One region of the Massilia sp. LXY-5 genome, then DNA from elsewhere that is predicted to be linked to it. Evidence: predicted binding sites of a transcription regulator. Region 1 holds the regulator's gene; the other holds the start of a gene.
What was found. Region 1 encodes FliA, which starts transcription of late flagellar genes. Its sites were predicted from a motif close to CTAAAGTTTNNNNNNNNNNNGCCGNTA; they were not measured.

Region 1 (14,408 bases):
GCGTGCCCTTTATAAACACACGGAAATCGACGACGAGATCCCGGAAAAGCTGTACTCGGCGGTGGCGGAAGTACTGGCCTATGTCTTCCAGCTGCGCAATTACAGCAAGGTCGGCGGCCATTACCCGGATCGTCCGACGACATTGCCGGTGCCGCCGGAGATGGACCCGCTGAATCCTGCATCGCAAGTCAAACCTGAATAACGGAGCTGTTGAATGAATAGTCTGAGACTGCCTGCCTGGATGGGAGCGATCGGCGCCAAGGGCAATGCCCTGGCCGCGCCGATCCTGATCATCCTGCTGCTGGCGATGATGATCCTGCCGCTGCCGGCCTTCATCCTCGACCTGTTCTTCAGCTTTAATATCGCGCTGTCCGTCATCGTGCTGCTGACCGCGCTGTACACGGTCAAGCCGCTCGACTTCATGGCTTTCCCGGCGATCCTGCTGGTGTCCACGATGCTGCGCCTGTCGCTCAATGTGGCGTCTACTCGCGTTGTCCTGACCGAAGGCCACACCGGCGGCGCGGCGGCCGGTAAAGTCATCGAAGCCTTCGGCCACTTCCTGATCGGCGGTAACTACACGGTCGGTATCGTCGTGTTCGTGATTCTTACCATCATCAACTTCACCGTGGTGACCAAGGGTGCGGGCCGTATCGCCGAAGTCGGCGCGCGCTTCGCCCTGGATGCGATGCCCGGCAAACAGATGGCGATCGACGCCGACCTGAATGCCGGCATGATTGCCGAACCAGAGGCGCGCAAGCGCCGTTCGGAAGTGGCGCAGGAAGCGGAATTCTACGGCGCCATGGACGGTGCCTCGAAATACGTCAAGGGTGACGCCGTGGCCGGCATCATGGTCACCCTGATCAACGTCATCGGCGGCCTGATCGTCGGTATCGTGCAGCACGACATGGCTGCCGGCGAAGCGGCGAAGACCTATACGCTGCTGGCCATCGGTGACGGCCTGGTGGCGCAGATTCCATCGCTCATCATCTCGATTGCGGCCGGTATGGTCGTCTCACGCGTGGCCAACGAGCAGGACATCGGCGGCCAGATGATGGGCCAGCTGTTCGCGAAACCCGAAGTGCTGTACATCACCGGCGGCATCATTGCCGGCATGGGCCTGATCCCCGGCATGCCGAACCTGGTCTTCCTGCTGCTGGGCGGCGTGCTCGGCGGCAGCGGCTATCTGCTGGCCAAGCGTGCCCGGATGGCGCCGGAGCGCCAGGCGCAAGCCGATGCCAGTGAAGCGGCTTCGAGCGCGGAACGCGCGGCCTCGGCCGAGACGGAAGAGGCAACCTGGCAGGACATCATGCCGGTCGACACCCTCGGCCTGGAAGTCGGCTACCGCCTGATTCCGCTGGTCGACAAGACGCAGGGCGGAGAATTGCTCAAGCGTATCAAGGGCATCCGCAAGAAATTCGCCCAGGAGGTCGGCTTCCTGGCCCCGCCCGTGCACATCCGCGACAACCTGGAACTGAAACCGTCCGCCTACCGCATCACCCTGAAGGGCGTGGAAGTGGGCAGCGGCGAAGCGATCAACGGCCAGTTCCTGGCGATCAACCCGGGCATGGCCAGCGGCACGCTGCCGGGCCAGGCGACCACCGATCCGGCCTTCGGGCTGCCGGCGGTGTGGATCGATGCGAGCATGCGCGACGAGGCGCAGAACCTGGGCTATACGGTGGTCGACGCCGGTACCGTGGTGGCGACCCATTTGAACCACCTGATCACGACGCACGCCTCGGAACTGCTGGGCCGCATGGAAGTCCAGGCACTGCTCGATCACCTGGGCAAGGAAACGCCGAAGCTGGTCGAAGATCTGGTGCCGAAAGTGGTGTCGCTGGCGACGCTGCAGAAGGTGCTGCAGAACCTGCTGATCGAAGGCGTGCACATCCGCGACATGCGTACCATTATCGAGACCGTGTCGGAGCATGCCGGCGTGCAGGATCCGGGCGACCTGACCGCGCTGGTGCGCATTGCCCTCGGACGGGCGATCGTCCAGCAGCTGTTCCCTGGTACCAACGAGCTGTCGGTGATGACCCTCGACAACCGCCTCGAGCGCCTGCTGATGCAGGCCCTGGGCGCGGGCGGCGACGGCACCGGCATCGAGCCGGGCCTGGCCGACACCATCGCCCAGCAGGCGCACAATGCGGCGCAGCAGCAGGAGGCGATGGGGCATACGCCGGTGCTGCTGGTGCCGGGTCCGCTGCGCGTGCTGTTGTCGCGTTTCCTGCGGCGCGCGCTGCCGCAGCTGAAAGTCTTGTCGCATTCGGAGATTCCGGAGACCAAGACGATTCGCGTGACCAGTTTGGTGGGCGCGGGCTGATCGCACCTTGAATCCGCGTGGGCTCTGCGAGCCCACGCCTTACGCACGCATCCGCGTGCCCAAACCGGCAATTTCTCCCTCTAAATCGAATTAACCCACTTTCCCCATCCTTTTCCCCCGATGCTTGCTCCACGGCATCGTCAATAATCTATCCCATAGACCGGCTGTGTGCGTGCCGGTACCAATCGAATAGAGCAGTGCGGAGAATAAGATGAATGTGAAGAAATTTACAGCGGCAACATCCCGGGAAGCCTTGCGCAAGGTGCGCGATGCGCTGGGACCGGACGCCGTCATCCTCTCGAACCGTGCCGTCGACGGCGTCGTCGAAATCCTCGCGCTGGACAACGACGATGTCGCCTCGCTCGCCGCCCCGGCGCACGGCACCGACATGGCCCAGCCGCAGCCGCGCCTGGACCTGAACGCCTTCGAGCCGGAGGCGCCTGCCTTCGTCAACCGCCGCGGCGCCGCACCCGCCGCCGCCACGCCGGAACAGATCTACGCCAGCCGCCGCGCGCCCCAGCCCGAGCCGGAATTCGCCGCCGCCTTCGCCGGCCGCCGCCCGCCGCACTCCGAAGACCACGAAGCCGACTACAAAGCCGAACACAGCTACGCCAACCGCCGCGCCCCGCAGCCCGAGCCTGCCTTCGACATGGCGGCCATGACCTCGATGATGTCGGCCGCGATCGCCCAGGCCAAGGAATCCGCCGCGCAGGAGATGAGCGGCATGATGAGCGAACTGCGCGCCATGCGCGGCATGATGGAAACGCAGCTGGCCGAACTGTCCTGGGGCGGCACGCAGCAGCGCGAGCCGCAGAAGGCGGTCGTACTGCGCGAGATGCTGGCCGCCGGCTTCTCGGCCTCGCTGTCGCGCTACCTGATCGACAAGATGCCTGCGAATAAGGATGCGGTCGAAGCGATGCGCTGGATCAAGACCGTGCTGGCCCGTAACCTGACGACGATGGCCGACGAAGACACGCTGCTCGACAAGGGCGGCGTGTTCGCCCTGGTCGGCCCGACCGGCGTCGGCAAGACCACCACCACCGCCAAGCTGGCCGCGCGTTGCGTGATGCGCCACGGCCCGGAAAAGCTGGCCCTGATTACCACCGACGCCTACCGTATCGGCGGCCACGAGCAGCTGCGCATCTACGGCAAGATCCTGGGCGTGATGGTGCACTCGGTGAAGGACGAAGCCGACCTGCGTATCGCCTTGAAAGAGCTCAAGAACAAGCACACCGTGCTGATCGATACCATCGGCATGTCGCAGCGCGACCAGATGGTCACCGAACAGGTCGCCATGCTGACCGGCGCCGGCGCCGACGTGAAACGCCTGCTGTGCCTGAACGCCACCTCGACCAACGAAACCCTGGCCGAAGTCGTGCGCGCCTACCAGGGCAGCGGCCTGCACGGCTGCATCATGACCAAGCTCGACGAAGCCGCCTCGATCGGCAACGTGCTCGACGTCGTGATCCGTCAAAAATTGAACCTGCACTACATCTCGAACGGCCAGCGCGTGCCGGAAGACCTGCACCTGGCCGACCGCGCGATGCTGGTCGACCGCGCCTTCCGCAGCCGCCGCGACGCGGCCAACCAGTTTGAAGATGCCGACCTGCCGCTGATGATGGCCCACACCGGCAAGGTGCACCAGGACGAGAGCCTGCGCGAGGTGCGCCTTGGCTAGTTTCGATTTCGACCAGGCCGAAGGCCTGCGCCGGATGCTGGCCGGCGCCCGGCCACGCGTCGTGACCTTTCTTTCCGCGACCCCGAGCGACGACAAGGGCGCGATGCTGGTCAACCTCGGTGCCTCGCTGGCCCAGGCCGGCAATGAAGTCCTGATCGTCGACGCCTGCCAGCGCGAGTATGGCGTGGCGCGCCGCCTCGAGATGGAACGCCACGTCAGCCTGCTGCAGGTGGCACGCCAGGAATGCGCGCTGAACCAGGTGGTGCAGACCGCTTCGCAAGGTTTCAACGTGGCGCTGCTGGCGCGCGACGGCCAGACCCCGGCAAGCGGCAGCGACGAGGCCCGCCGCCTGGCGAAAGCGTTCGACGTATTGGTGAAGAAGCAGGGCGGCATCGTTATCGTCGATGGCGAACTGAACCGCGATGGCGGCTTTGCCGTGCCGCGCCTGGCCGAGTCCGAAATCGTGGTGCAGGTGTCGACCAGCGCCACCTCGATCACGAATGCGTATGGCCTGATCAAACGCCTGGCCCAGGAATTCGGTCGCCGTCCCTTCGGCATCCTGGTCACCGGCGCAAGCGAGGCCGAGGCGAAAGTGGTTTACGATAATATGTCGGCAGCAGCAACTCGTTACCTTGCAGTAAGTTTGAGTTCGATGGGCTCGGTGCCGGCCGACGAATACCTGCACCGCGCCGCACGTCTCGGACGTTCGGTGGTCGATGCCTTCCCGCTGGCCGGGGCCTCGGTGGCCTTCCGCGAGCTGGCAGGGCGCTTTGCCTTGCCGCGCATGCGCCAGGGCGGTGGCGCGCATTTTGGTTCCTAAGAAAAAAGCACAAGCATGTATACCGTCAAAGGGAAAGCGGACAAGAACCATTTGCTCACCGAGCACGCCCCGCTCGTCAAGCGCCTGGCGCACCAGATGAAGGCAAAATTGCCGCCCTCGGTCGAGGTGGACGACCTGATCCAGGCAGGCATGATGGGCCTGCTGGATGCCATCAACCGCTACGAAGACAACCACGGCGCCCAGTTCGAGACCTATGCCGTGCTGCGCATCCGCGGCGCCATGGTCGACGAATTGCGCAGCAACGACTGGATGCCGCGCAGCACGCGTTCGACCATGAAGAAGGTCGAGACGGCCATGACCTCGCTGCAGCAAAAGCTCGGCCGTCCGCCGACCGAGACCGAAGTGGCGAAATCGCTCGACGTCTCGCTCTCGGACTACCAGGAAATGCTGTTCGAAGGCGGCGGCCACCAGCTGGTCTACTACGAGGATTTTCACGATGAAGACGGCAACGACAGCTTCCTCGACCGCTATGCGGTGGACGAGGACGATCCGCTGCGCGCCCTGCTCGACACCGACTTCCGCTCGGCCGTGATCGAGGCCATCGACAGCCTGCCGCCGCGCGAGAAGATCCTGATGGGCCTGTATTACGAAGAAGAGCTGAACCTGAAGGAAATTGGCGCCGTGCTCGGCGTGTCCGAGTCGCGCGTCTCGCAACTGCATACGCAAGCCGTCGCCCGCCTGCGCGCTTCGCTCAAGGAAAAGCTGTGGACTTCGCCAGCCTGATCGGCCTGGCGCTGGCGCTGGCCGGTCTGGTCATCGGGCATACGCTCGACGGCGGGCGTTTCGCCTCCCTGATCCAGCCGGCCGCGTTCGCGATCGTGGTGGTCGGCACCTTCGGCGCCGTGCTGCTGCAATCCGAAGCGCGCGCCTTCCGCCGCGGCATGCACATGCTGCGTTGGGTCTTCTTCCCGCCCAAAAGCCGGCGCCAGCCGCTCGCGCGCGAGATCGCGCTGTGGAGCCATACGGTGCGCCGCGAGGGCCTGCTCTCGCTCGAGCAGTACATGGCCACCAAGGATTTGTTCGTGCAGAAAGGCCTGCGCCTGGTGGTCGACGGTATCACGCCCGAGAAGATCCGCGGGCTGCTGGAAACGGAAGTCACCGCCATCGAATTCGCCGAACGCCAGGCCGCCCGCATCTGGGAATCCGCCGCCGGCTACGCGCCGACGATCGGCATCCTGGGCGCCGTCCTCGGCCTGATCCACGTAATGGAAAACCTGTCCGATCCCTCGCGCCTCGGTTCCGGCATCGCGGTCGCCTTTGTCTCGACCGTCTACGGCGTCGGGCTGGCGAATCTCTTTTTCCTGCCGGTCGGTAACAAACTGAAAGCCATCGTCTCGGACCGGGTCGCGCAATACGAAATCCTGACCGAAGTCTTCCACGACCTGGCGAGCGGCAACCACACGCGCGTGGTCGAGGAACGCGTGGCCAGCCTGCTGGCGAAGCGCTGACATGGCGCGCAAGCGTTACGACGACGAGGAAACCGAAGCGAGCCACGACCGCTGGCTGATTTCCTACGCCGATTTCATTACGCTGCTGTTCGCCTTTTTCGTCGTCATGTACGCCATTTCCGTGGTCAACACCGGCAAGTACAAGGCGCTGTCGGATGCGCTGGGCGATGCCTTCGGCGGCCGTCCCGAAGTGCCGCAGGCCGGCTCCACCATCGAACAGCTTCCCCTGACCAACCTGATCGCGCGCAAGCGGCTTGATGCGGCGCGGCGCGAACGCGAGCGCCTGAACACGCTGGCGCGCGAGCTGAACGCCTCGCTGGCGCCGCTGGTAAAAAACGGGCAGGTGCGCGTGACCCAGACCGGGCGCGGCGTGACGGTCGAGATCAATGCGAAGGTCCTGTTCGAGGAAGGGCAGGCGGCACTCGGCAACGAGGCGCGTGCGACGCTGGGGACCGTGGCCTCCCTGCTGAAAAACGATCCGCATGCGATCCAGGTCGAGGGGCATACCGACAAGCTGCCGATTGCGAACTCCGCGTTTCCGTCGAACTGGGAACTGTCGAGCGTGCGCGCAAGCAGCGTGGTGCGCCTGTTTATCGATAGTGGGGTTGCGGCCGAGCGCCTGACTGCGGTCGGGCACGCTGCCAATCAGCCCGTGGCGCCGGACACGGACGAAGCGGGCAGGGTGAGGAACCGAAGGGTGGCGGTGACCATCCTGGCAGGCTCTTCAATGTAGGGGTGGGCATTTATGCCCACGCGGTGATACGTACCGGCTCCGTTATCGTGCACGACGATCTCGCCGCCAGGTATCACCGCGTGGGCATGAATGCCCACCCTACGGTATCCCGTACAATGGATGACACAACCATATGGAGCTGACCATGCAGCGCAGACTGATTCTGCTGGCCGCCCTGGGCGCCGCCAGCCTCCTGCCCGTGTTTGCGGGCGCTGCCGGAGAACCGACCGTGAGCGTAAAACACAGCATCGATGTCGCCACCCCGCCCGGCAAGGTGCTGGTCGAGCTGACCTTCATCAACCAGGGCACGAAGACGGTCTGGATTCCGCGCGAACTGGCGGCCGGGAAGGAATTGACGGGGCCGCGTTTCGACGTGCGCGACGCCAGCGGCCGGCCGGTTCCCTACACGGGGAAAATGGTCAAGCGCGCCGCGCTCACGGGCGCCGACTACCAGCCGCTGGAGCCGGGGAAGATGCTGATGAATACGATCGACATCACCCACACCTATGCCTTCGCCAAGGGCCGGCACAACTACAACATCGGCTACACCGGCCCGGTGCTGGGCGACATCAGGCAACTCGACAAGCCGACCGAATTTGCCGCCCGCCCGGTCTCGTTCATTTCGAATCTTAAATAGGAAAAATCGGACCGCAGGATTGTTCCTGCGGGCCCGATTTTTTTGATCCTTTCTTCTTAGTTCAGCGCCGGGGTGTTCTCGCCGAAGTATTCGTGCGAGTCGGCATTGTCGACGGCCAGGTCCGGATCGCTGATCGCCAGGCTGGCGGCGCCGCTCTGTCCATAGACGTGGTCGTCCGTGCCGGCCACGACGTTGAAGTGGCTCATCTCATGCACCAGGGTGCCGCCCTTCGAGTCGGTACCGGTCATCGGCGCCGTCCAGAAGGCCTTGCAGACATAGATGCGGTAGGGCTGGGTCGGATACACGTAGGCGTAGTAGTTCTGGTTGCAGCCGCAATCGACGACGACCGACTTGGTGTCGAAGGCGTCCTTGATCGCCGTGAAGTGCGACTTGATGGTCGCCTGGCGGGTCGAGGTGACGGTGCCGAACCACTTGGTGTAGCGCGGGCCCATCGTCGCATTCGCCATGTAGGTGACGCCGCTGCCGGACATCGTTTTCGCGGCGGAGATCGCCGAGGCGATCGTGGTCTGCTGCGAAGCGGTGCACGAAGCGTAGCTCAGGCCGGCCGGGGTCACGGTGCCGCCGCCGCCGGGTTGCTTGAGCGCTTGCATGATCTCGGAGTTCGAACCGCGCGGCAGGCGGCCTTCGATGTAGAAGGAGGCCGCATCCGATTGCAGCTCGCCGATGTCGTTGGCGGCAGCGCGGCCGTTATTCGCGGGCAGGAACAGGTCCGGCGACGCGGTGCGGTAGCGGATCGCATAGTCGCCGCTGACGCTCATGTCGTACAGCGAGGACAGCTCGACCTTTACCGTGTGCGAGGCGCCGGGTTTGAGCAGGTAGTAGTCGGCCTGGGTCGGCTTGCCGCGCTTGATCAGGGCGCCGGTGTAGGCAACCTTCGCGCCGTCGCGCGTGATGTCGAACAGCGGGGCGGAAAGTCCGTCGAAGGGCGTGCGCGCCTTGAGCACGTATTGCGGGGTGGACGAGGTGTTGGTCAGGGTCACGTTGACGTAGACGTTGTCGCTCGCCCCGTGCATGGCCTTCTCGGGTGCCACGGTCACTTTCACACCGTTCGACCCTGCATGCGCGCCGACGGCGACGCCCAGTGCTGCGATACCGAATGCCGATTTCCAGATGCTGTTCCAGCTCATGTGTGATTCTCCGTATGTAGTTTGTCGTGGCCTTGTGGGCCATTCTTTTGACAAGTTTTCGCTGGAGCGCCTAACAAAACTCCCATGGCGGCGTTGCATCGTCTTGCCGTACCAAGGTACTGTCTTCGACGATGCGCCTTGCCCTGGGAACTTTGTTAGGCGCTCCAAAAACTTACCTTCAATCTAACGAAAACTCACCCCCATACTGATCAATTCGTGAACCGAGATCAATGCAAATCGGATGGTTTGTGGCGTCGCTTGGCTAAAAAGTCACAATGATGTAATTCCTTTACGCTGCGCTGGATTTCTCCAATCAGGCGTGCTAGCACGTATAGACGAGTAACGTTAATTCAGCGGCGGTGAGTTTTCGCCGAAGTATTCGTGGGAATCGGCATTGTTGACCGCACGTTGCGGCGCCGTGCGCGCCATTTCGGCCGCCGCCTGCTGGCCATACACATGGTCATCGGTGCCGGCGACCACGTCGAAATGGCTCATCTCGTGTACCAGGGTGCCGCCTTTCGAGTCGGTTCCCAGCAGCGGCGCGCTCCAGAAGGCATTGCAGACCCAGATCGTGTACGGCTGGGCCGGATAGACATAGGCGAAGTAATCCTCGTCGCAGGCGCAATCGACTTTCACGGGCCTGGTCTCGAATGCATCCTTGATGGCCGTGAAATGCTCCCTGACCGTCGCCTGGCGCGCCGCGTCGAGGGCGCCGAACCAGTTCGTGTAGCGCTGGGCCTGCTCCTTGCCGCCCGTCAGGTAGGCATGGCCGTTGGCCGCCATCGCGCTGCCGGCGGCGAGGGCGCCCGCGATCGTGTCCTGCTGGGCGTTCGAGCAGTGGGCATAGCTTAAGCCGCTACCCGCCGGTTCGGCCAGCAGCGGGGTGCTGGTCCCGCGCGGCAGGCGGCCCTCGATGAAGAAGACGGCCGTGTTCGAAGTGACGGCGCCGGATGCGAGGACGGATGCCGCCGCCGCGCCGCGGTAGCGCACGGCGTACGAACCGGTCGCCGCCATGTCGTAGGCGTTCGACAATTCGACGCGCGCGCTGCGGCTTTCGCCTGGCGCGAGCAGAACGGTGTCGGCCTCCCTGGGCGGCGCGCGTTTCACTTTGCGGCCGAGATAGCGCACCGGCTGGCCGTCGCGCGTGATCTCGAACAGGGCGGTCTCGGGTGGGCCGAAGGGCGTGCGCCCCTTGGCGATGCGCTCGGGCGCGGCGCCGGTGTTGGTCAGTGTCACTGTCACGATCACTTCGTCGCGCTTGCCGAGCGCGGCGCGTTCGGGCGTGATGGTGATGGCGATGCCGGCGTGGGCGGGCAGGGCGCTGGCGAGCAGCAGGGTGGCGATGGTGGTGCGGTGCATGGATTCCTCCGTCAGGTAATGACAATCAGGAATACTTTCCGCTTGTTATCTACGGGGGAGTTTGCGTTGCGGCAAAGGTAGGCTTGGGCGACTGGACCCTGAAACGATAACGGCCGCATCAGCGGCCGTTGTCGAAGAGAGAAGGGGTTACTTTAGCCGACCACGAAGCGCCGCGACGGTGCGCTGCCGAAAGTCTGGCCTTTGGCGCCGTACAGCGTCGATTCGGGCGCCGCGGTCGGGGTGCGCAACGCATTGAGCACGGTCTGGTTATGCGCCATCTGGCGGTTGATCAGCATGCCGTTGACGCGGTTCAGTTCCTTGGCCTCGGCGGTGAGGGCCAGCAACCCGGTCCAGGCAGAGCGAGCGGCCTCGTCGCCGTGGGCGGCCAGCCAGGGTTCCATGCCTGCTTCCGAGGTGAGGAAGCCGGCGTTGCCGAGCGCGCCATGGCGCTCGCGCGACAATTGCGCCAGCTCCTGCACCAGCGCCACCTTGCGTGGGGTGATCCCGGCCAGTCCGTCCGCATCCGCCGCCACCAGGAACTGCTGCTCCTGCTTCATCAATTCCACCAGCGCGGTCATGCGCTCGTGTTCTGCGGGGAGGGTGGCGTGCGGACGGGTCATGGGTCGTTATCGGTTGCGTGAGTGGAGCAGGTCGCGCACGGTGTCGAGCAAGCCGTCCGCGATTCGTTCGGAATTCACTTGGAACTGCCCATCGGCAATTGCAAGTTTGATACGTTCAACTTTCTTGGCATCGAAGACCTGGCTCGTGCTCGAGGTGCCGCCGGCGGCCTGCGCCTGCGAGGACAAACGCACACTGTCGGTCTGTGCCGGGGCAGCAGCTGCCGCGGCCTTTTCGGCCTGCCTGGCATTGGCTGCCGTGGTATTCGGCAGCTGTTGGCTCTGGGCGCCTTTGAGGGTATCGTTAATTTTCACAGCATCATCCTTCTCTGTTCGGAGCAGGAACTCCGGGATCTGCAGTGTGTAACGGCGGTTCGCCGCCAAACTTTAGCGCAGATCGCAAATAAAAGATGTTTTTTTAAAAACAAGCCCGGCAGTGGCGCCCCCGACGCCACGCGCGCTTTTTTTACAGTGTCACCTCGACGATGCCGCCATTGCGCGCCGTGCCGCTGATGATCGCCCCGCGCGGGGTGCGCACCTGTACGACCTGGCCCTCGCCGGCGTTGCCGATCGCCTTGCCTTCGCCCGAAACCGAAAAATTTTCGCCGCGCGAGACGATGCGCACCGCCTGGTTTTGCTGCACCACCGGTTTCGATTTCAAGCTGTCCAGGCGCAGCGGCGTGCCGGCCGGCAGCGAGACCGTCGGCGTGCGGCCGATCGCCTGCGCCATATCCGTGATGATCCCATTCGGCATGGCCGCGATATCGCCCTGCATTGTCGTCAGCTGGCCGGCGTCGATCGCCTGGCCCTGGGCCAGCGGCACGGCCGCGGTGACGTAATCGGCGACCACGCTCACCTGCGCCTGCAGGAACATCGTCCAGACGGGGGCGGTACAGCGCACCCCGACCGTGGTCTTGCCCCAGGGCCGGGCGCCCGGCTGCTGGAATGCTTCCGGCGCAGGGCAGGCGGCCAGCGACAGGCGCGGGTCGACCGCACCGATTTTCACCGTCACCTTGCCCGGCTGGCCGGCGCTTTGCGTTTGCAGGAAATTTTCGGCCAGCTTGCGCAGCGCGGCGCCATCCTGGCGTGCACCGCCCTGGGCCATGGCCAGCGGCGCAGCCAGCAGTAAGAGTGAAAACAGCTTGAAATTCTTGAACATGGCGAACCAGCCCTTTCTCGATGGCTGCCATCTTAGGCCTCCTGATGCCACAGCGAAACTTTGAATAGGAGGGGGTTGGGGGTGCTTATCCTTCGATTGGCTTTTGTTGCTCAAACGTATGATTCACGCTGTCCCAACAAGAAATCAGCCCGGAGGCGGCATGATCGGCAAACTCGACAACTACCTACGCTTCAACGAAACCGCGCTCTCCCTGCGAGCCCAGCGCCAGGAACTGATCGCGTCCAACATCGCCAATGCCGACACGCCGAACTTCAAGGCGCGCGACATCGACTTCGCCAGCGCCATGCAGGGCGCGCTCGCCAAGGCGAACCCGGCCGCGGCGAATCCGCTGGCCGCCACCAACAAAGGCCACATCCAGCCCGCCGCCGACGGTAAAGCGCTGCCGGACGGCACGCCTGTCTTGTACCGCGGCGTGGTGCAGGGGGCAGTCGACGGCAATACGGTCGACATGGACGTCGAGCGCAACCAGTTCGCCGACAACGCGCTGCGCTACGAAGCGGGCATCACGATGATCAACCACCAGATCCGCGGCCTGATGGCGGCGATCCAGAACGGGCAGTAATCATGTCGCTCTTCAATATTTTCAATGTCTCCGGCTCGGCCATGAGTGCCCAGGCCCAGCGCCTGAACACGGTCGCCAGCAACCTCGCCAACGTCGACAGCGCCACCTCGAGTACCGGCGAAGCCTACCGCGCCAAGCAAGTCGTCTTCGAAGCGGTGCCGATGGCCACCGGCGGCACCGGCGTCAAGGTCAAGGAAGTCGTGAACGATCCGTCGCCTTTGAAACAGGTCTACGACCCCAAGCACCCGATGGCCGACGAAAAGGGCTATGTCTCGATGCCGAACGTGAACCCGGTGGACGAGATGGTGAACATGCTGTCGGCTTCGCGTTCCTACCAGAACAACGTCGAAACGATGAATGCGGCCAAGAGCATGCTGCTCAAAACTCTCACCCTGGGTCAATAATCACCATGTCCACCGTTAATTCCGCCACCGGCGGCAGCACCTCGATCACCGACCTGATGTCGACCATGAACGCCAAGAAGGCGGACGCGGCCGACAGCGTCCAGGCCGACACCGACAAGTTCATGACCCTGCTCGTGACGCAGCTGAAGAACCAGGATCCGCTGAACCCGCTCGACAACGCCCAGGTGACCAGCCAGCTGGCCCAGCTGCAGACCGTGACCGGCGTGAACAAGCTCAACGAAACGCTGGAAACCCTGAAGTCGAGCTACCAGTCGAGCGAATCGATGCAGGCAACCAACCTGATCGGCCACGGCGTGCTGGTCGAGGGGAACACCCTGAAGCTCACCGGCGGCAAGTCGGTCTTCGGCGTCGACCTCGCCACCGACGCCGACAACGTGCAGGTGGTCGTCACCGACCCGCGCACCGGCAAGGACGTGGCCACGATCGAGCTCGGCGCCGCCGAGGCGGGCGCCATGCCGCTGGCCTGGGACGGCAGCAGCGACAGCGTCGACGCCGCCATGCTGGCCGACGGCAAGTACAGCTTCCGCGTCGTCGCCACCCGCGGCGGCCAGCCGTTGACCGACGTGAAAGCCCTGACGCTCGACACGGTCGCCAGCGTCAGCACGAATTCGAAGGACGGCGTCAAGCTGAACCTCGCCAGTAAGGGTGCGATCACCCTGGCCGATATCCATCAAGTCCTCTAATCTGAGTTTAGGAGCATCACATGTCTTTCCAACAAGGCCTGAGCGGCTTGAACGGCGCAGCCAAATCGCTGGACGTCATCGGTAACAACATCGCCAACGCCAGCACGGTCGGCTTCAAGGGCGCCCAGGCGCAATTCGCCGACGTCTACGCCAGCTCGCTGAATGGCGCCGGCGGCGTGACGGCCGGTATCGGTACCAAGGTGTCGACGATCGCCCAGCAGTTCACGCAGGGCAATATCGAATCCTCGAACAACTCGCTCGACGTCGCCATCAACGGCCAGGGCTTCTTCCGTACCGTGTCCTCCGGCCTGGTGCAGTACACCCGCAACGGCCAGTTCTCGCTCGACAAGGACGGCTACATGACGAATGCGCAAGGCGCCAAACTGACCGGCTACAGTACCGGTCCGAACGGCGATATCCTGGCCGGCGCGCCAACGCCCGTGCAGATCAGCACCAGCGACATCAAGCCGGTCTCGACCACCAAGGTCGGGATCGAGATGAACCTCGATTCGCGCGTTGCCTCGCCAGCCGTGATGCCCTTCGACGCCACCGACCCGAACAGCTACAACAAGCAGTCGCCGGTCGACGTCTACGACACCCTGGGCAACCCGCACGTGCTGTCGACCTTCTATGTGAAGAACGGTTCCGGCACCTGGGACGTGTACGCGGCCAACGACGGCACCGAAGTGACCAACCTGAAAGTGGCCCAGGCATCGCAGGCCGACGCGGCGAGCACGGCGGCACGTGCTGCGTGGGATGCGGCGACCAAGGCCGTCC
Region 2 (14,408 bases), on a different contig from region 1:
CGGGCAGCGGCAAGACCACGCTGCTCGAATTCCTCGTTGCCCAGCTGGCCGCGCGCGGCTTGCGCGTGAACGTGGTCAAGCACAGCCACCACGACATCGAACTCGAGCCGCCGCACAAGGACAGCGCGCGCCTGCGCATGGCGGGCGCGGCCGAGGTGATGATCGCCTCTCCCTACCGCTATGCCATCCTGCGCGAACTGCGCGGGGAGGCCGAACCGCCGCTGGCCGAACAGTTGGCGCGCCTGGCGCCAGCCGACCTGACCCTGGTCGAAGGTTATAAATGGGAGCCGCTGCCGAAGCTCGAGGTCTGGCGTCCCGCGCTCGGGCGCGCGCCGCTGTATCCGGACGATGCGCTGGTGGTGGCCGTGGCCTCCGACGGTCCGGCGCCCGCCGACGCGGGCCGGGCCTGGCTGGACCTGAATGCGCCCGGGGATGTCTTGTGCTGGCTCACCGGATGGATGGCGGCCAGGGCTAAAGTTTCCATAGAACAAGCCGTTAAGGAAGGATAACCCTCAACAGGAGACCGATATGGACGTCCTCGCCATCGCCAGGCTATCTACCACCATCGCCGAGACCGGCACCAAGGAGGACGTCGGCATGACCATGCTCAAGAAGCAGCAGGACATGCAGAAGTCGACCATGACCCAGATCCTCGACGGCATCCAGCCGCCGCAGAACCTGCCGGCTCACCTCGGCAACAAGATCAATACCACTGCCTGATGGGTTTGTAGGGTGGGCCGGGCCACGAACGGCTCTCGCGCCCACGCGGTGCAACCGTAGAGATCTCGCACCGCATGTCGGCAGCGGCGCCAGCCTGGCGCCGCCGTGCATTCAATGGAAAGCGCGCAGGATCCGCTCTTCGCCGCTCAGGCTGCCGCAGCGCTCGGTGGCCTGGCGCGTCGCTTCCATCATGCGATTGAGCTGCGCGTCTTCGAAGCGCTCGAGTTCTTCGTTGGCCGCGTTCAGGGCCATGGCCAGCTTGGCGCGCGCGTTCTGATAGAGGACGCTCGTGTATTGATCCGTGTTCTTCAGCAGTTCTTCCGCATTCTCGATGACGAGGCGCAGATCGCCGATCAGCCGTTCCTGCGTTTGCGGATTTTTTTCCGGGGTTTCCATGGCATTCACCTCAAGCCGATTGATCACGTTTCAGTGCGCCTTGCCCCGTAGGGAAGTCAGGCGCACTTAAAATATAAACAAGGACTACCGGTCGCGTTTGTCTGCGCGCAAACGTGTGCCGTAGAGGCCGGCAGTCCCGCCTACCGAACCGCGATCCGCACGTCGCCCACGGTCACGGTCTGGCCGGTGCGGATCTTTGCGGTCTTGCGCAGTTCTTTCTTGCCGTCGACCGACACCACGCCACTGGCCACGATGTTCTTGCCGGCGCCGCCGCTATCGCACAGGCCGACCAGTTTCAGCAGCTGGTTGAGTTCGACGAACTCGGATGTCAGTTCGAAAGTTGTGTTTTGCATAATATACTTGGGTTAAATTGTGGGGCGCACGCTTGGGCTTGCCTCGACAGGGTCGCAGCAAGCCCAGCTTCAGCCGCAGGGAGTGCTTATTCCGGATCAGGACGCGTCATGTCGATCGGAACGATCCACTGGTCGAACTGTTCCTCGCTGACATGACCCGATTGCCGGGCCGCCTCGCGCAGCGTGATGCCCTCGTGCTGCGCGTGCTTGGCGATCTGCGCGGCGGCATCATACCCGATGTGGGGCGCCAGCGCGGTCACCAGCATCAGCGAGCGTTCCATCAGTTCGCCGATCCGGGCGCGGTTCGGTTCGATGCCCTTGGCACAGTGCTCCTCGAACGAGCGCATGCCGTCCGCCAGCAGCCGCGCGCTCTGCAGGAAATTGTGGGCGATCATCGGCTTGAACACGTTCAGCTCGAAATTGCCCTGCGAGGCGCCGATCGTCAGCGCAACGTCGTTGCCGAACACCTGGCAGCACAACATCGTCAGCGCTTCGCACTGGGTCGGATTGACCTTGCCCGGCATGATCGAGCTGCCCGGCTCGTTTTCCGGAATCGTGATTTCCCCCAGGCCCGAGCGCGGACCGGAGGCCATCCAGCGCACGTCGTTGGCGATCTTCATGAGGGCGGTGGCCAGGGTTTTGAAGGCGCCGTGGCTTGACACCAGTGCGTCGTGCCCGGCCAGGGCCATGAACTTGTTGGGCGCCGTCTTGAATGCCAGGCCGGTGCGCGAACCGAGTTCGGCGGCGATGCGCGGGGCGAACTCGGGATGAGCGTTGAGGCCGGTGCCGACCGCCGTCCCCCCGGCCGCCAGCAACAGCAGGCCGGGCAGGGAAGCGCGGATGGCCTGCTCGGCGAACTCGAGCTGGGCGACATAGCCGGAAAATTCCTGGCCGAGGGTCAGGGGCGTGGCGTCCTGCAAGTGGGTGCGGCCGATCTTGACGATGTCGGCGAAGTCGCGCGACTTGACCGTCAGCGTGCCGCGCAGGCGCGCCAGCGCAGGCAGCACCTCTTTCGAGACCGCCAGCGCGGCCGCCACGTGCATCGCGGTCGGGAAGATGTCGTTCGAGGACTGGCCCATGTTGACGTGGTCGTTCGGGTGCAGCAGGCGCGCTTCGCCGCGTTCGCCGCCCATGATCTCGGAGGCGCGGTTGGCCAGCACCTCGTTCATGTTCATGTTGCTCTGGGTGCCGGAACCGGTCTGCCAGACGGCCAGCGGAAACTCGTCCGGATAGCGCCCCGCGAGCACTTCGTCGGCGGCGGCGATGATGGCGTCGGCCTTGTCGCGCGGCAGCTTGCCGAGCGAGCGGTTCACCGCTGCGGCGGCGCGCTTGACCTGGGCCAGCGCAGCCACCAGTTCCGGCGCCATGCGTTCGGTCGAAATGTGGAAGTGGTGCAGGGAACGCTGGGTCTGCGCGCCCCAGAGATGGCCGGCCGGAACCTCGATCGGGCCGAAACTGTCTTTTTCTATCCGGTTTTCCATAGGGTTTCCTGTTATTTGCGGGCTGGAGCTAAAGAGTGTATCCGAACACCCGTTAATTACGCTTAGGCTACAAATTCTTCCTGCCATGGCGCTGCGCACACACACCATCCTGTCGACATTCCTGCTTGCCGCCGCTGTGACGGCGGGCGCCGGCCATGCGGCCGAACTGGGCGAGGCCCAGGTGCGTTCGCATCTCGGGCAGGCGCTCGTCGCCGACGTCGAGCTGACCCTGCTCGACGACCCGGGCAGGCAGGTAGCGGTACGAGTGGCCAACCCGGACGTCTACCGGGGCGCGAACATCGCCATGCCGGCTGTGCTCTCCAGCCTCAACATGACTGTGATGCGCCGCGACGGCCGCCAGTTCCTGCATCTGACCTCGCTCAAGCCGGTAGAGAGCCGCCACCTGCACATCTACCTGGAACTGCTCGATGGCGGCCAGCGCAACGTGCGCCTGGTGACCCTGTGGCTGACGCCGGACCCGAGTCCGGCGCCGCCGCCCGTGCCTGAGGCACCGAAAGCGCAGGCCGAGCCGGCGCCACTTCCTGTTCCGGCACGCACGCCGGCTGCCGTTGCGCGTCCGGCCGCGGCCCTGCAGACGGGCGAGGAATACGTGGAAGCGGCGCCGGTCCGGCGCAAGGCAGCTGCGAAGCTGGTGGCAAAGGTGGCGCCCACCAAAAAACCGGTCGCTGCGCCGAAGCCGGTTCCTGAGGCGGCTGCGCAGGCGCCGAGCTGCGCGCCGCAGCCGTCGACCGAACACCTGGATGCCTGCGTGGCGCTTGGCGAAAAAAACGCCGCGCTGCGCCATGACCTGGCCAGGCTCGAGGACAAAGTCAAAACACTGCAGGGCGCGCCCGCCAAGGCGCACAGCGCCGGGACGCCTGCCGCGGTCCACCAGCCTGTTCCCGCCCCGGCGGCGAAGGAGGCCGAGAAGGACGCACCGAAGGGCGCGCCCCGCATCCAGCGCAAGCCGAAGAAGGTCGAACCGCCGGAGCCCGAGACCCCGTGGCTGCTGATCGGCGGCGCGGTCGCGGGCATTGCCGCGCTTGCCGGGCTGGTGCTGGCCCTGCTGGCGCGCCGCAAGCGTGCCGGCTTCGGCAAGATCCCGGCCGCGCACAAGCCGGCCAGGTTGCCGAAAGCGGGCAAGGAGAGCGCAGTTGCGGGCGAACCGAAGCCGCATTTCATGGCGGCCGTGAAGGCGCGCCTGATGCCGAATCGCGGGAAGGACGCGGCCCCCGATGCCGCCGCAGCGGGCGACGAACCCGTCCTGACCGAGGTAGTTTCCCGGCCAGAATAAGCCGCGCACAATTGGTCTACACAAGCGGCATATTTGCGCTATACTGGGCTCGTTGGTTATCAAAACCACAAAACGAAACGGAGTCCGCGCAGCCACCACCGATAGCGTGGCGCGAGACACGGAAGTACGCCGCAAGGCGCCTGTTTCGGAAGCGGTCAGCCTGCCAACAGCGGCAGCGGACGCCGGATGCAACCGGCAAAAGAGGCAGCACCGGGTTTCCTGGTGTTGCTCTCCGAATTCATACGGACCCCGTCCGTAGCAAAAGGCGCCTTCGGGCGCCTTTTTGTTTGTGCGTGTTGTTATGCCGGGCATGAAAAAAGCGCCCGCAGGCGCTTTTTTGAAGACGGGGGAGGGCGGCTCAGTGCGCGCGCATCGCGCGGTCCAGCTGGCCCATCCAGGGTTCGGTCACGTCGCGCACGGCGCGGTCGTTGGCCATGATCTGCTTCAGCAGGTCGATCTTGCGCAGGCGCTTGGCGCCATCCAGGGCCGGCACACCGCTTGCCGTCGCGCTCGCCTGTACGGCGCATTGCACCTGCAGGCTGTCGAAACCCGTCCAGTCACCCGATTGCGCCGCCGCGGCCATCTTGCCCGTCAGGCCAGCAATATTTTCGTACATAGCGAGGACTTCGTTGGAGGTCATGTGGACACCGCGACAATTTTTTTCGGCCGGATTACCGGTTGTCCTCCTTTTACGGCAGAGCAGGCCGGAACTTTAGGGCTGTTTGCAAAAAGAATTGAATTTTTTTTCACCGCTTCGACAAGGGCGCGCCGTATTGCCGGGTTTTTGCATTCCAGCGCCTGTTTTCGCCGTCTGTCGCATTCCGCAGTCTCCGTTTTTCCGCTTCCCTTAGAGTGCGTGCTGGGTTGCTGCGCCAGGCGCGCCACCAACATAATAAGAGAGCAAGAGAGGAAATGATGAGACATCACCGAGCATTTGGCGCCGTTGCGCTGGCGCTGGCCGTCACCGCGGCCCGCGCCGAAGCCCCGTTTGCGTTCGCGGACACCCCCGGCAAGCTGCCGAAGGACGTGATCCCGCTGCTGTACGACGCCCATCTGGTGCCCGACATCGCAGCCGACACCTTCAAGGGCGAGCAGCGCGTCGAAATCGAGGTCCTGCGACCGACGAAACGCATCGTCCTGAATGCCGCGAATTTGCAAATCGAGGGCGCCACGCTGACTGGCCGCGGCCTGCCCGAACGCATCCTTGCGCCCATCCTCGACGAGAAACAGGAAACCCTGGCCTTCGAACTCGACGCGCCGCTGGCACCGGGACGCTACCTGCTCGGCCTGCGCTTTTCCGGGCAGATCAATCGCGAAGGACGCGGCCTGTTCCAGGTCGGCTACAAGGCCGGCGGGCTCGATAAAAAACTGATCGCCACCACGATGGAACCGTCCGACGCCCGGCGCATGCTGCCGACCTGGGACGAACCTGCATTCCGCGCGCGCTTCAAGCTGACGGTCGACGTCCCGGCCAGCTTCAAGGCGTATTCGAATACCGCGGTCGAGAAGCAGGAAAAGTTGGGCAACGGCCTGCAGCGCATCGCGTTTGCGCCGACGCCGAAAATGCCGAGCTACCTGGTGGTGCTGGTGGCGGGCGAAATGGAACGCGTGGCGGCGCGCCAGGACGGCGTCGAGATCGGCGTGGTGACCACCGCCGGCAAGCTCGGCTCGACAGCTTTCCCCCTGCAGGCCACGCAGGATCTGCTGCGCTACTACAACAATTACTTCGGCGTGCCGTATCCGCTCGCCAAGCTCGACCAGATCGCGATTCCAGGCGGCTTCAATGGTGCAATGGAAAACTGGGGTGGCATCGTCTACAACGAAGCCACGCTCCTCTACGATCCGAAAAAGAGCACGGAAGACACGAAGAAGCTGACTTTCGGGGTGAACGCCCACGAAGTGGCGCACCAGTGGTTCGGCAACCTCGTCACCATGGCCTGGTGGGACAACCTGTGGCTGAACGAAGGCTTCGCCTCCTGGATGGCTGCCAAGGCCACCGAACACTTCCACCCGGAATGGCGTCCTTACCTCGACGGCATCGCCGAGCGCGAGGGCGTGCTCAACCTGGATGCGCGCAAGACCACGCACCCGATCCAGACCCGCATCGACAACGAAGAGCAGGCCGCGAGCGCCTTCGATTCCATTACCTATGTCAAAGGCCAGGGCTTCCTGCGCATGCTGGAAGCCTATGTCGGCGAAGACCAGTTCCGCAAGGGCATCCGTGCTTACATGGCCAGGCACGCCTATTCGAATACCACGAGCGCCGACCTGTGGGCGGCGATCGAAAAGGCCTCCGGCAAGCCGGTGAGCAAGCTCGCGGCCGACTGGACCGCTCAGCCGGGCTACCCCCTGGTCTCGGTGAGCCAGGCCTGCGTCGACGGCAAGCGCCAGGTGACCTTGTCGCAGGAACAGTTCCGCCTGGATGAGCCTGCGCCGGAAGGGCGGCTGTGGAGCGTGCCGCTGCAAGTCGGCACCGTCAACGGCAAGGCCTGGTACACGCTGCTGGCGAACCGCAGCACCACCTTCACGCAGGGCGGCTGCGAGGGTACGCTGGTGGTCGATCCCTACAGCGTCGGCTTCTTCCGCATCCAGTACGACCGCGCCAGCTTCGATGCATTGGCGAACAATGCCGCGCGCCTGCCCGATCCGACGCGTTTGAAGCTGCTGCTCGATGCCTGGAGTCTGGTGTCGGCCGGACGCATGCCGCTCGACAACTATACGCGCCTGGCGGCGCAATACCGCGACGAGCCGCGCCTGGCCGTCTGGGAATCGATCCTGTCGAACCTTGGCTCGCTGGACAGGCTCGCCCGCGGTGCGCCCGAGCAGGCGCTGATTCGCGGCTTCATTCGCAGCCTGGTGCAGCCGAAGTTCGACAAACTGGGCTGGGAACCAAAACCCGGCGAATCGAGTGAAGACCGGCAATTGCGCGTGCTGCTGGCAACGACCCTGGCGCGCGCCGGCGACGAGCGCGCGATCCGGGAGGCGCGCCAGCGCTTCGCCCGGTTCCAGGCGGACCCGGCCTCGATCAGCCCCGACATGCTCGATTTCGTCGTCGTCACCGTGGGCCGCTACGCCGATCCCGCCACCTATGCTGCGCTGGCCAGGCTCGCGGCCACCGCCGGTACCGACGAGGAACGCAACCGCTTCGGCCGTGCGCTGACCCTGGTGCAGGATCCGGCCCTGGCCGCGAACGCGCTGAACATGGCGGTGTCGCCGCAGGTGCCGGCCAACCTGTCCACCCTCATCGTGGCCGGCGTCGGACGCGAGCATCCGGACCAGGCCTGGGAGTTCGCCCTGGCCCACCGCGACGCCTTGCTCAAGAGTGCCGACGCCGTCGGCCGCAACCGCGCGCTCGCTTCGGTGGTCGCCGGATCGTCCGACCCGCGTCATGCGGATATGATGGAGCAGTATATCGGCCAGAACTTCGGCCCGGACGCGCTGGTCGAAGCCCGTCGGGTGGGCAATGGCATCCGCGTGCGCGCCGCGCAAAAGGCGCGCCTGCTGCCGCAAGTGGGGGTTGCGCTCCAGGCAGCCCAATAATGATTGTTGCAGATATCGTTGATAAGCAAAGGAAAAGCATGAAGACTCGTTGGACCCTCACCAAGACCGCCGTCGTCCTCGCCCTCTGTGGCGGCAGCTTCGCACACGGCCTTGCCGCCGCCCAGGAAGCGCAAGTCAAGGCGCCGATCGAAAAACCCGCGCCCGCCAAGAGCGCGAACATGACCGTGCTGCCCGGCGACGATTTCTTTACCTGGGCCAATGGCGACTGGCTGGCGAAGACCGAGATCCCGGCCGACCGCGGTTCCTGGAGCGCAATGGGCGCCCTGGCCGAGGATACGAATACCCGCATCGCGAAGTTGATCGAGGAATTGGGCGCCGACAAGAAGACGAGCGGCGAAGCGCGCAAGGTGGCCGACTTCTACGCCGCCTACATGGACGAGGCCGGCATCGAGAAGCGCGGCCTGGCGCCGATCAAGCCGATGCTGGGTGCGATCGCCGGCATCAAGGACAAGGCGGCCCTGGTGCGCGCCCTCGGCGGCTCGATCCGCGCCGACGTCGACCCGCTAAACGCCACCAATTTCTTCACCGAAAACCTGTTCGGCCTGTGGATCGCGCAGGGCCTGACCGATTCCTCGCGCAACCTGCCGTATGTGCTGCAGGGCGGCCTCGGCCTGCCGGACCGTGCCTACTACCTGGAAAACAATGCGCGCATGGCCGAGCTGCGTACCAAGTACCAGCAGCACATCGCCGCCATGCTGAAACTGGCCGGAATGGACAGGACCGACGAGCGCGCCGCGCGCGTGTTCGAACTCGAGCTGGCGCTGGCGCAGACCCATGCCACGCGCGAGGATTCGGCGAACATCCAGAAGTCGAACAATGTCTGGACCCTGAAGGACTTCGCGGCCAAGGCCCCGGGCATCGACTGGAGCGCCTTCTTCAAGGCGGCCGGCATGTCCGGCCAGGACCGCTTCCAGGTCTACCACCCGACTGCGATCACGGGCGCGGCCAAGCTGCTGGCCGATGCCGACGTCGCCACCTGGCGCGACTATCTCGCTTTCCACAAGCTGAACCAGTACGCCAGCCTGCTGCCGAAGGCCTTCGCCGACCAGCGTTTCGAATTCAACGGCAAGACCTTGTCCGGCACACCGCAGCAGTCGGCACGCTGGAAACGCGCACTGGGCGCCACCAATGCCGCGATGGACGAAGCCGTGGGCAAGGTGTATGTCGCCCGTTATTTCCCGGCCGAAAACAAGGCACGCGTGCAGCAAATGGTGGGGAACATCATCGACGCCTTCAGCCGCCGCATCGACAAGCTCGACTGGATGGCGCCGGCCACCCGCGCCCAGGCCCAGGCAAAAGTGAAGTCCCTGTATGTCGGCATCGGCTATCCGGAGAAGTGGAAATCGTATGACGGCCTGCGCATCGTCGCCGGCGACGCCTTCGGCAATGCGATCCGCGCCGAGGAATACCACTACCGGCAGGAACTGGCGAAACTCAAGCGCAAGCCGGACCGCACCGAATGGGCGATGCCGCCGCAACTGGTGAATGCCGTGAACTTGCCGCTGCAGAATGCACTGAACTTCCCGGCCGCCATCCTGCAGCCGCCGTTCTTCGACCCGAAGGCGTCCGACGCCGCCAACTACGGCGCGATCGGCTCGATCATCGGCCACGAGATCAGCCACAGCTTCGACGACCAGGGCGCCCAGTTCGACGCCCAGGGCCGCCTGCGCGACTGGTGGACGAAAGAGGACCTGGAGCATTTCAAGACTGCGTCGGCCAAGCTGGTCGCGCAATATAACGCCTATAAACCCTTCCCGGACCTGGCCGTCAACGGCCAGCTGACGCTGAGCGAAAACCTGGCCGACCTGGCCGGGCTGGAGGCGGCCTACGACGCCTTCAAGACCACGGCCTCGGGCAAGAGTTCTGAGGCGGACAAGGACTTCTTCCGCGGCTTTGCCCAGGGCTGGCGCAGCAAGGCGCGCGAAGCCTCGCTGCGCCGCGGCGTGCTGACCGACGGCCATGCACCGGCCCAGTACCGTACCTATATCGTGCGCAACCTGGACGCCTGGTACAAGGCCTTCGACGTCAAGCCGGGGCAGGAGCTCTACCTGGCGCCGCAGGAGCGTGTGAAGATCTGGTAAGCCATGACCGATAGCCTCGACGACATCTCCCGACGCACCCTCGCGCATTACGAACGCAATGCGCGCGGGTTCTTTGCCGGCACCATCGGCCACGACGTCAGCCAGAACATCGGCGCGCTGCTGGACGCGATCGAGGCGCCGGCGCCCTATACGCTGCTCGACCTGGGCTGCGGCCCGGGGCGCGATTTAAAAACCTTCAGGGAGCGCGGGCACCGCGCGATAGGGCTCGACGGCTCGGCCGAATTCGTCGCCATGGCGGCCGGGTACAGCGGGTGCGAGGTCTGGCGCCAGGATTTCCTGCACCTGGACTTGCCGCCTGCCTTCTTCGACGGCATCTTCGCCAACGCCTCGCTCTTCCACGTGCCGAGCGCGGCATTGCCCGAGGTGCTGGCGGCGCTGTACGTCGGCCTGAAACCGGGCGGCGTGCTGTTCAGCTCGAACCCGCGCGGGCACAACGAGGAGGGGTGGAACGGGGCGCGCTACGGCAGCTATTACGATTACCCGACCTGGGAAGGCTTCCTGGTGGCGGCGGGATTTACTCCACTGCATCATTACTACCGTCCGCCGGGCCTGCCGCGCGAACAGCAGTCCTGGCTGGCGAGTTTGTGGCGTAAGCCAAATGTTAACCAGCGAACAGAGATGCGTGACAATCAGGCATAAGGTGGGGCTTCGCTTTCAACCGAAGAGGATTACCATGAACCAGGACCAGATCAAAGGCAAGGCCAAGGACATCGGCGGCAAGATTCAGGAAAAGGTCGGTGAAGCTGTCGGCAGCCGCCAGCAGCAGTCCGAGGGATTGTCTAACCAGGCCGAAGGCAAGGTGCAGGAAAAAGTGGGCGACGTGAAGGATATCGTCAAGGGTAACCGCTGATTTCCCGGTCTTTGGAAAACAAGCCGCGATTCGTCGCGGCTTTTATTTTGGCGCTGTTCGCGTTAAGTGTGGAATTTTCTTGAACGGCTGAGGTCCAAATGAGACTTCACCTGAGAGGAGGTTCGGATGCAGGCACGCAAGTTCGAGCATTTCCTGAAGAACCTGGCCGCGCTGACCCGGCGCCAGCGCGAACGTTTGCTCGGCCTGCTGCTGCCAACGGTCAAGCGCGATCGGACGGTGGACGTCATCGAGCAGGCGAGCGCGCCCCGACTTGCCTGTCCCGGTTGCGGCGCGCAGCAGTTTCACAAGCACGGCCGCGCCAACGGCCTTCAACGCTTTCGTTGCCGCGCTTGCGGGAGGACCTGCAACGCGCTCACGGGCACGCCGCTGGCGCGCCTGCGCCACAAAGGGCGCTGGCTCGATTACCTGGGCGGCATGCTCGACTCGCACAGCATCCGGCGCAGCGCCGCCCAGCTCGGCGTTGCCAGCGCCACCAGCTTTCGCTGGCGCCACCGCTTTCTCGCGCTCACTCAAAACGACCGGCCCCAGCGCCTGGCCGGGATCGCCGAGGCCGACGAGATGTATGTGCTCGAATCACACAAAGGTTCCCGCTCGCTCGATCGACCTCCACGCAAGCGCGGCGGCAAAGCGACAAAACGCGGCATTTCGAACGAGCAGATGTGCATCCTGGTCGCACGCGACCGGACCGGCCAGACGCTCGACTGGGTCCCCGGCAAGGGGCCGGTGACGCGGGCGCAATTGCACGATCATTTGAAAGTGCGACTGGAGCCGGACGTGTTGCTGGTGACGGACGCCCATGCGGCCTACCGGCATTTCGCACGCGAAGCCGGTATCACCCACCAAACGGTGAACTTGCAGGCGGGAATCCGGGTGCGCGGCGCGATCCACGTCCAGAACGTGAACGCCTATCACAGCCGCCTGCGCGGCTGGCTGCAGCCATTTCGCGGGATTGCCAGCCGTTACCTCGGCAACTATCTCGGCTGGCGCTGGGCGCTCGACGGCGCTCGCGTCAAGACGCCGGAGGCTTTGCTGCGAGCGGCAATCGGCATATTCCACACTTAACGCGAACAGCGCCTTTATTTTTTGAAGGGCAGGGCGTGCGCCCTCAGCGGCACAAGATATTGCCGAGCTATGTGAAGGCACGCACGGAAGGCAGCCGTACGGGAGCGTAATCTGAACCCATCGCGCCGTCATCCGACCGCGCCTTAACTCACCAGCAAGGAGATCATCATGAACAAGGACCAAGTCGAAGGCAAACTGCAAGACATCGGTGGCAAGATTCAGGAAGAAGCCGGCAAGCTGGTCGGCAATCCCGAGCAGCAGGTCAAGGGCCTGAAGAACCAGGTCGAAGGCAAGACGCAAGAGAAGTATGGTGACGTCAAGGAAAACCTGAAAGACGCCACCAACTGATGCCGTGGCCGCCTTCGCGCGGCAGGCAGCGAACGAAAAAAGGCCCCGGCGTTTTCACGCCGGGGCCTTTTTTATAGCGATACCGAATGGTGCTTACTGAACTTCGTAGGCGCCGATGTCGTTCTTCGTACCGAGCATGGTACGGTTGATGCCCGACGCGCTGTGCTTGTAGCTGGCGGCGGCGTTGAGCGACGAGCCGTTTGTCGAGTTGCCAGGCGCCACACCGGCGTTGACGATCAGCGAGTTCGCCAGCGGACGCAGGTCGTAGGCGGCCTTGTTGACGAAGCCCACCGACAGTGCCTGGTAGTTCGCCGTCTTGATCGAGGATGCCTGCGTGCTCATCGGGCCATAGCCGCTGAACAGGTTATTGATCAGTTTAGCCGGGGTGGTCACGCCGCCGCCCACCATCACGAAATAGCCGCGCGAACTTTCGTCGTTGATGAAGGTATTGTTCACAACGTAGAGGTCGGTTGCATAACCGCTCACGCCTTCTTCGCCGTAAGCAACGATGTTCGGATTGTTGCCGCCGACTGGCTGCATGATCACGTTGCCGATGATGAAGGTCGTTCCGCCGTTTGGCACGTCGATCTCGTAGCTCGGCTTGCCGGCGGCAGTGCTGCCGGTTTCGCCGCTACGCAGGCTCGAGAAGCGGTTGTAGGCGATGGTGTTGTACAGCGCGCGCGTCTTCAGGTTGTGGCCGACGTTGGCGTCGTGCGAGTAGTTGTAGCGGAAGGTCAGCTTGCCGGCCTTGCCGATGTACACGTTGTGGCTGTAGCCGTCGCCGTAGCCGTTGTGGCCGAACTCGTTGTTCTCGAGGACGATGGTGCTGGCGGTGTTCACGCCGCTCAGGATGCCGTTCTCGTTGTCGTGCAGGAACGAGTTACGCATCGTGAAGTTGGTGCCTTCCAGGCGCAGCGCGGCGCCGTTCTTGTCCACCACTTTGGCGCCATACATTTCGACGTTGTCGATCGTGATGTTGTTGCCGCTGACGACCCAGATCGCCTTGCCGCCGGCGCTCTTGCCGCCAGCCGCGATCTTTGGACGGCCATTGACGCCGCGGATGGTCAGGTTGCTTGGCGCGATATAGCAGACGTCGCCAGTGTAGGTGCCGGCCTGGATTTCGATAACGTCGCCTGCGGCGGCGGCGGCAAAGGCCTTGCACGGCGTCGCGTAGGTCTTGCCATAGCCGACGCTGCGGGTAGCGGCCGAGGCCGGGGCCGCGATGGCGGCACCCAGGACGACGGCGGTGAGGGCGAGGGAGAGACGGGTGGAGCTGTTACGGTTGGCTTGCATTAGTGTGTCCTCAGGTGGAGCGGTGTCGCTTCAAAGCGTGTCGCTAGATCAGGAACACGGAGAATACCTTGAGGAATTAATTCCGGGGGGACATAAATTGTTACAAGATCCTGTACTGTCGAGTACAGAATTCACAATTCTCCTAGGAAAACAATGCATTTGAGGGCAAATGTATCGCCAAAAATATTTTTTTAAATGTCTCTTATCTGCAACAATTTAGTTGACTTTTTGTTGAGTTGTCAGAAATTGTGTGGATTCAGAAGCAACTGTTGAGCTAACAAGACGCAAAAAAGGCCGGGCACCACTGCGGTGTCCGGCCTGTTTCGGTTGATGTCGGCTTACTTCGCCGCGGTACCGCCCAGGTTTTTCTTGAAGAAGGATTCGATCAGGCCATACACGTGGCGCTGGCTGCTGCGGCCCGAGATCCCGTGCTTGGCGCCCGGATAGGTCATCAGCTCGAACTGCACGTTGCGCTTGACCAGTTCGTCGATCAGGCGCGTCGTATTGCTGAACAGGACGTTGTCGTCGGCCATGCCGTGCACCAGCAGCAGCGGCGACTTCAGGCCGTCCAGGTGCGCGAACACGCCGCTGCGGGCGTAGGCGTCCGGGTCCGACTTCGGCGTGCCGCCGACGAACTGCTCGGTGTAGTGGGTGTCGTACAGCGCCCAGTCGGTGACCGGCGCCACCGACACGCCCATTGCGATCTTGTCCGAGGCTGCCGCCAGCAGGCGCAGGGTCATGAAGCCGCCATAGCTCCAGCCGAACACGCCCACGCGCTTCGGATCGACGAAGCTTTGCTGGCCCAGCCAGTCGATGCCGGTGACCTGGTCTTCGACTTCGTTCTTGCCCAGGTTGTTATAGATGACGTCGGTGAACGCGCGTTCGCGGCGGCTCGAACCGCGGTTATCGAGGCGGAACACCACGAAG

Region 2: the regulator FliA is predicted to act here: its motif matches at 4,934-4,960, upstream of ACI48I_RS11975 (flagellar protein FliT).

Annotation. Positions count from the first base shown of each region.
Region 1 covers NZ_JBNNEH010000002.1:41,284-55,691, forward strand. The annotation lists gene flhB (flagellar biosynthesis protein FlhB) at 1-202, shown strand, start outside; gene flhA (flagellar biosynthesis protein FlhA) at 215-2,320, shown strand; gene flhF (flagellar biosynthesis GTPase FlhF) at 2,532-3,998, shown strand; gene ACI48I_RS03645 (MinD/ParA family ATP-binding protein) at 3,991-4,818, shown strand; gene ACI48I_RS03650 (RNA polymerase sigma factor FliA) at 4,834-5,562, shown strand; gene ACI48I_RS03655 (flagellar motor protein) at 5,544-6,287, shown strand; gene motD (flagellar motor protein MotD) at 6,289-7,020, shown strand; gene ACI48I_RS03665 (hypothetical protein) at 7,166-7,657, shown strand; gene ACI48I_RS03670 (M35 family metalloendopeptidase) at 7,714-8,805, opposite strand; gene ACI48I_RS03675 (M35 family metallo-endopeptidase) at 9,151-10,164, opposite strand; gene ACI48I_RS03680 (flagella synthesis protein FlgN) at 10,317-10,784, opposite strand; gene flgM (flagellar biosynthesis anti-sigma factor FlgM) at 10,791-11,096, opposite strand; gene flgA (flagellar basal body P-ring formation chaperone FlgA) at 11,248-11,940, opposite strand; gene flgB (flagellar basal body rod protein FlgB) at 12,101-12,523, shown strand; gene flgC (flagellar basal body rod protein FlgC) at 12,526-12,927, shown strand; gene ACI48I_RS03705 (flagellar hook assembly protein FlgD) at 12,933-13,631, shown strand; gene ACI48I_RS03710 (flagellar hook protein FlgE) at 13,652-14,408, shown strand, end outside.
Region 2 covers NZ_JBNNEH010000003.1:671,125-685,532, forward strand. The annotation lists gene mobB (molybdopterin-guanine dinucleotide biosynthesis protein B) at 1-509, shown strand, start outside; gene ACI48I_RS11950 (YjfB family protein) at 529-720, shown strand; gene ACI48I_RS11955 (DUF883 domain-containing protein) at 832-1,116, opposite strand; gene ACI48I_RS11960 (RNA-binding S4 domain-containing protein) at 1,257-1,469, opposite strand; gene fumC (class II fumarate hydratase) at 1,556-2,950, opposite strand; gene ACI48I_RS11970 (FimV/HubP-related protein) at 3,036-4,244, shown strand; gene ACI48I_RS11975 (flagellar protein FliT) at 4,603-4,884, opposite strand; gene ACI48I_RS11980 (M1 family metallopeptidase) at 5,157-7,784, shown strand; gene ACI48I_RS11985 (M13 family metallopeptidase) at 7,823-9,886, shown strand; gene ACI48I_RS11990 (class I SAM-dependent methyltransferase) at 9,890-10,546, shown strand; gene ACI48I_RS11995 (CsbD family protein) at 10,581-10,757, shown strand; gene ACI48I_RS12000 (IS1595 family transposase) at 10,884-11,840, shown strand; gene ACI48I_RS12005 (CsbD family protein) at 12,009-12,188, shown strand; gene ACI48I_RS12010 (right-handed parallel beta-helix repeat-containing protein) at 12,282-13,481, opposite strand; gene ACI48I_RS12015 (S9 family peptidase) at 13,820-14,408, opposite strand, start outside.